Regions from separate parts of the Xenorhabdus sp. SGI 60 genome, predicted to be linked through region 1. Evidence: predicted binding sites of a transcription regulator. Region 1 holds the regulator's gene; the other holds the start of a gene.

Region 1 (3,428 bases):
ATTTATAAACCATCTCTAATATTAGTAATGGAGAATACTATTTCCAGTGTTAATTATAAAGAATGACATATTTAAACAACATATAATAATTTTAATTTCCAATATAATTGGCCGGATAAATTAACTTAAGCACCTGGATATTATCCAATATTTTCAGCTTTATTTTCTCCGTTTTTCAGCCCATTTTATTGTTCTTATCCACGGATTAACTTTATTTTCAAGTATTTCATCATGACAAGTGAACCATTCTTCTTCACCGGTATCACCGGTATGTTACACATCAGACGAGAACTGAACATCATATAGATCCCACTCTCAGGTTAAAAAACATGATAACATTAACGTCATTAGCATCGTGTCGGGGTGAGAGGTGTAATGAAAACTATCAATCAAAAAAAGTTACTGGCACAGGCTGAAACAATCTGCCTGTCAAGAGGGGTTCGTTTAACACCTCAACGCCTTGAAATTCTTCGTTTAATCACTGAACAACCCAGCGCGATAAGCGCTTATGATTTACTGGATTTATTGCGTGAAGTCGAGCCACAAGCCAAGCCTCCAACAGTTTATCGTGGGTTGGAGTTTCTGCTGGAACAAGGTTTTATTCACAAAATAGAATCTACAAATAGCTATGTACTTTGCCATCATTTTGAAGAGCCTTGCCATACTTCGGCAATGTTTATCTGTGAATTTTGTGGTTCAGTAACCGAAAAGGATGCAAAGGATATTGAATCAGCTATCCAACAGCTAGCACAAGGTACGGGATTTCACTTGCGAAATAGCGTGATAGAAGTGCATGGCATGTGTTCTTCCTGCCATGAGATTGAATCCTGTACAGAGCGCGATATATGCCAGCACAATCATTCGGTTGAAGAAAATAAAAAGAAATAAGAAAAAACATTTGAAGCCAAATTGAGCAACGAGGCGGTCATAACTAATATAATCATATATTTTTCAAGTTTCCGTTGAACTTACGTTTAACGGACTCAGGGAAAAATGACCGCCCCAGAATGGCAAACTGCAATTATCCGCCTTTACAATCAGAACCAGTCCCCGCTACGAATAACACCGACGGCCAATCCTTCAATAGTGAAATTCTGCTCGCTCAAATCAACAACAATGGGTTTAAATTCTGGATTCTCAGCAATCAGTTCAATTTTATTTCCTGTTTGTTTGAAGCGTTTTACTGTGACTTCATCTTCAATGCGCGCCACAATGACTTGCCCATTATGAACATCCTGTGTTTTATGCACAGCCAATAAATCTCCGTCCATAATCCCAATGTCTTTCATGGACATCCCACTGACACGTAACAGAAAATCAGCACTTGGTTTGAATAATTCAGGATCAACCTTATAATGACTTTCAATGTGTTCCTGAGCCAGCAGTGGTTCTCCAGCAGCAACACGACCGATCAACGGCAATCCTGCTCCTCCATCTTCCTCTTCAAGAAGCAAACGGATACCTCTGGATGCACCAGAGATAATCTCTATCACCCCTTTACGCGCCAGAGCCCTTAAATGCTCTTCTGCTGCGTTAGGTGAACGAAAACCAAGACGCGCTGCAATTTCAGCACGTGTTGGTGGCATACCCGTTTGCGAAATATGGTCACGCACCAAGTCGTAGACTTGCTGCTGTCTGGCCGTTAATGCTTTCATTTCGCCCCCTGTTTGTTTATACAGTCAAACTGTGAGTATATACAGGTAAAGCCGAATTGGGAACCGGTCAGCATGTAAAAGCAGCGAACTAACATAGTTTGCTGAAAAAACACGCTACCTCAACGCATAAAATGCGACCAAAAGATCACTCCCCAAATAAACAGCGCCAAAAGTATACTGAGCAATACCGCCGCAGACCCCATATCTTTCGCTCGACCTGATAATTCATGATATTCACTACCGATGCGATCCACGACTGCTTCTATGGCACTATTGAGGATTTCGACAATGACCACCAGCATAACAGAGCCAATCAGAAGGAGTCTTTCAAGTAAGCCAAAATCTATAGAAAATGCAATGATGATCGCAAGTATGGCGGCTATTGTTTCCTGCCGAAATGCCGCTTCATTTTGCCATGCTGCCTTGATTCCTTTCGCCGAATACCCAGCCGCTTTAATGATGCGACTCAAACCTGTTGATTGATTTGCCATAAAAATTTTCTTTAATGAACTTATTGATTGTATGGTTATATAACTTTTAGCTCTTATTATTGTCTTATTTCCACAGATCTCAAAACCCGTTTCTGGTATCCTTGCGATGCGTTGCTAACAAGAGGCTTAAAGCAGTTATGTCAGGTTGGCGTAAAATATATTATAAGTTATTGAATTTACCACTAAAATTTTTAGTAAAAAGTAAACTAATCCCTACGGATCCTATTGCGGAGCTGCGTCTTGATACGACTCGGCCTATTTTGTACATATTACCGTACCGCTCAAAAACAGACTTATTGACTCTGCGTCAACAATGTCTGGCGCAAGATCTGCCTGATCCGTTGAATCCTTTGGAAATTGGTGATACACAGCTTCCCAGTTGTGTCTTTATTGATAACGGTCCACGTGTGTTCCGTTGTTATGCGCCAAAACATGAATCTGTAAAAATTTTCCACGCCTATCTGGACTTGCATCGTAATAATCCCGATCTGGATATCCAGATGGTGCCTGTTTCCGTCATGTTTGGCCGCTCCCCAGGACGCGAAGGGCAAGAAGGGCATACAACCCCACAATTACGCTTGCTAAATGGCGTGCAGAAGTTTTTTGCCATCTTATGGCTTGGACGGGATAGTTTTGTCCGTTTTTCCACTCCTGTGTCTTTACGCCGTATGGCCGACGAACATGGTACAGATAATATCATCGCCAATAAACTCACCCGTGTGGCTCGGATGCACTATTCCCGCCAGCGTCTTGCGGCTGTTGGACCTCGTTTGCCTGCCAGACAGGATCTGTTCAACAAGTTACTGACATCAAAAGCAATAGAAAAAGCGATTGCTGATGAATCCCGTAGCAAGAAAATCTCTCCCGAAAAGGCAAAGCAGAATGCTATCAATATGCTGGAAGAAATTGCTGCGGATTTCTCCTATGAAACCGTACGCTTGACCGATCGGGTTTTAAGTTGGACCTGGAACCGTTTGTACCAAGGTATCAATGTTCATAACGCCGAACGAGTTCGTCAGTTGGCACAGGATGGTCATGAACTGGTTTACGTTCCCTGCCATCGTAGCCATATGGACTACCTTCTGCTCTCTTATGTACTCTATCACCAAGGGCTGGTTCCACCGCACATTGCGGCGGGCATTAACCTGAATTTCTGGCCTGCCGGTCCGATATTCCGTCGTCTTGGTGCGTTCTTTATCCGCCGTACATTTAAAGGCAATAAGCTCTATTCAACCATCTTTCGTGAATATCTCGGTGAGTTGTTTACCCGCGGTTATTCGGT
Region 2 (3,428 bases), 2.3 Mb from region 1:
TTGTACTGGCAATGCCCAGCCCTTCACAATTGGGGCACATACCTGATGGGTGGTTGAAAGAGAAGCGTGGAATACCCGACAAAGGGCTTACCGATTCGGGAAAACAGAAGGCGCAACAAAGTGTAAATATCTGATGCTGTACCCACTGTCGAGCGTACCATTTCCCCCAATCCGCTTTTGGTTAATGATAATTGCGGTGGTCAGGTTATTTATCTCATCGACATCAGGCTGGCCATAGTACGGTAACCGGTGCCGGATATAAGGCGGAAGGCTGATTAAGTCTGTTGGGATTCCGCTGCGATTGTACCGAATACAAGGGAGCTTTTACCTGAACCAGAAACACCAGTGAACACAGTGATGACATTCTTAGGAATACGTAAGTCAATGCCTTTAAGGTTATTTTGCCTCGCACCACGAATTTCAATAGTGTTTTGTTCATGACTTCTCATTTCATTTATCTCCTTCGCGCACCAATATCAGGGAAAATGAATTGAGGTCATCCCACATCCGATTAATACTATAGATATAGGAAACAGAGACACCGATTTGCCAAGACCGGTTAAAAATGCCGTCAAAGAAGCCGTTCCAAACTGGAGAGCTCCGAGGACAGCAGAGCCAGCCCCTCTTACATCAGGAACGGCTGTTAATGCCAAACTCGCTGCATTGCCAAAAATTAACGCCATTGTAAACATAAGTATCATGAAAATTGCTGTCGTTAACGCAAACTGATAGATGCTGAGATAATTTACAACCAATAGCAGACACGCTAAGACGAAGGTGGTTACAACACCAATGATGACAAGCGATTTGGCGCCAATCCGCTCAACCCACCGTGCACTCAGTATGCTGCTGAACATCATAATTCCGGCATTAATCGCAAACACAATGGAAAAAAATCCGGGGGTGAATTTCAACATAGACTGGTATATAAAAGGTGATGCTGAAATATAGGCAAACAGTGCCCCAAACGTGGCGGAGAAGACTAATGTATATCCCATATAGGTTCTGTTTTGGAACAATTTTAAAAACTGTTTAGCCAAACTGCTCTTATCACCAGATTCTGGTTTACTCGGCAAACTTTCTGGTACATAAACGAACGTTAAGGTAGTAATTATCAAGTGAAATAAGCGCCATAAAGACAAACACAACCTGCCACGGGAAATAAGCAGCAACTCCTCCTATCGATGGAGCCGCTGTGGGTGTACACCTTGTATTGCCAGTATCAGATTGAAATAGTAGGCGGCTTTGTTACCAAAACTGAGGTCGGAAACAATGGCTGGTGTAAGAAAGCAATGCCGGATGCGCCACCAGCACCTTGAAAAAAGCGGCTAATGATTAACATTTCAATATTTGAAGAGAATGAACAGGCAATTGAGGCTACAGTCAGCAAGACCATGCCGGCTAACAAAAGTTTTCTCCTGCCAATGACATCGACCAGGGACCAATCATTAATTGTCCAATAGGCGACCAGCCATAATAAGGATAACTTAATTGAACACCAGCCTGAGTCGTGTTTAATGCGTGTGACATGGCGGGGAACAAAAGGAAGTACATGTCAGTTGAAAGAGCGCCAATGGCACTCAACATTCCTAAAATCAGAACAGGTTGAATGCCAGTTCACCTTTTTGGCTGGATGAAGTGTAATGATATAACTTACGGTTATTTAGTGTATTTTCTGATTTTTTCACTGTCATTCATCTCATATAATAAACATATTATGAAGACTATAACATCGCAGAAAAATGATTTCAAATAGAAATCATTTTCTTCGGTATTTGTAGCGAACCCCATGCAATATTGAATCCTATTTCACTTTTTATTTAGATGAAATAATTCATTATAATTATATGTTATTTGCTCTGTTTTTCATTTTCACTGTCATTATTATCATAATATTAAGATATCATAAGAACGATGGCGCCGAAGGAAAATGATTTCATAATGGAAATTATTTTCTTATCCTGTAAGGGTATTCGAGGAATCGGCACGTTGAAGTTTTGCTGAAAAATTAACTAGAGTTTCATGATCTCTTTCTGTATATTTATACAGTTGTTTGGCATGGGGAGATCAGATGCGTAAAATCATTCATATTGATATGGACTGCTTTTTTGCCGCCATTGAAATGCGGGATAATCCGTCACTTCGTCATGTTCCCATTGCAGTCGGGGGAAGCGCTGATCGCAGGGGCGTAATTAGTACGGCAAATTATCTTGCCCGCCGTTTTGGGGTGCATAGTGCGATGTCCACAGCGATGGCATTAAGACGTTGCCCTCAATTGAAAGTTATCCCCGGCAGGATGGCGCATTATAAAGAAGTATCCCAACATATCCGTCAAATTTTTTCCCGTTACACTGAATTGATCGAACCTCTTTCTTTAGATGAAGCCTATCTGGATGTGACAGATTGCCGTTATTGCCACGGCTCTGCCACGTTGATTGCCCAGGAAATCCGTCAGGTCATTTTTGATGAATTGCAGTTAACGGCCTCCGCTGGTGTGGCGCCAATCAGGTTTTTAGCCAAAATAGCCTCTGATATCAATAAACCCAATGGACAATATGTTATCTCTCCTGAACAGATTGAAACTTTTATTAAATCGCTGCCATTGCGCAAAATTCCCGGTGTCGGAAAAGTCACGGCTCAGCGTTTGTCAGACATGAGGTTAGAAACCTGCTCTGACGTGCAACGTTACGATAAGCTGGCACTAATAAAAAGCTTGGGTAAGTTCGGTTTGACGCTTTGGGAACGCTGTCATGGCATTGATGAACGACAAATTACGCCAGAACGTTTGCGTAAATCTGTTGGGGTCGAAAAAACTTTGGCGCAGGATATCCATTCATGGCATGAATGTGTTGAACTGATTGAAAAGCTTTATCCTGAGTTGAAAAAACGGCTGGAAAAGGTAAAACCCGATCTCCATATTGCCCGTCAAGGTATTAAATTAAAGTTTGACGATTTTCAATTGACGACACAGGAACATGTCCATTCTGTATTGGATAAACTCGATTTGATTCAGGTAGCCAAACAGGCCTGGGAAACTCGCCGGAAAGGGCGAGGGGTCAGGCTGATTGGGCTGCATGTGACATTACAAAACCCACAACTGGAGCGTCAGCTTTTATTGGAGTGGTGAGATGCAAAGAACGAAGTCTCCCCTACAAACAGCAAACAGCAAACAGCAAACAGATAGCAGGGGAGAATCAATATATTTTCTATTATTCTTTAACCGGAATAGCTTTCAGAATTGCAGTGAGTAACTGCCAATATTGACCAACACTCTTAATGTGAACTTTCTCGTCAGGGGAATGGGCACCCCGAATGGTTGGGCCGATAGAAACCATGTCCATATCAGGATACGGTTTTTTGAATAGGCCACACTCTAAACCCGCGTGGATCACCATGATATTCGGTGTTTTATCGAAAAGTTGATGATA

What was found. The regulator LexA, encoded in region 1, represses DNA repair genes until DNA is damaged. The targets are predictions, from matches to a motif close to TNCTGTATGTACATACAGNA.
Region 2: dinB (DNA polymerase IV) is a predicted target of LexA. The motif match lies at 2,032-2,051, and genes of this name have one in related genera.

Annotation. Positions count from the first base shown of each region.
Region 1 is NZ_CP196860.1:680,768-684,195, reverse strand. Features, by position in the region: gene zur (zinc uptake transcriptional repressor Zur) at 376-888, shown strand; gene lexA (transcriptional repressor LexA) at 1,038-1,655, opposite strand; gene ACSJJG_RS03125 (diacylglycerol kinase) at 1,775-2,146, opposite strand; gene plsB (glycerol-3-phosphate 1-O-acyltransferase PlsB) at 2,284-3,428, shown strand, end outside.
Region 2 is NZ_CP196860.1:2,951,241-2,954,668, reverse strand. Features, by position in the region: gene ACSJJG_RS13730 (hypothetical protein) at 1-134, shown strand, start outside; gene ACSJJG_RS13725 (hypothetical protein) at 276-449, opposite strand; gene ACSJJG_RS13720 (MFS transporter) at 477-1,076, opposite strand; gene ACSJJG_RS13715 (hypothetical protein) at 1,223-1,408, opposite strand; gene ACSJJG_RS13710 (hypothetical protein) at 1,402-1,587, opposite strand; gene dinB (DNA polymerase IV) at 2,072-3,127, shown strand; gene pepD (beta-Ala-His dipeptidase) at 3,210-3,428, opposite strand, start outside.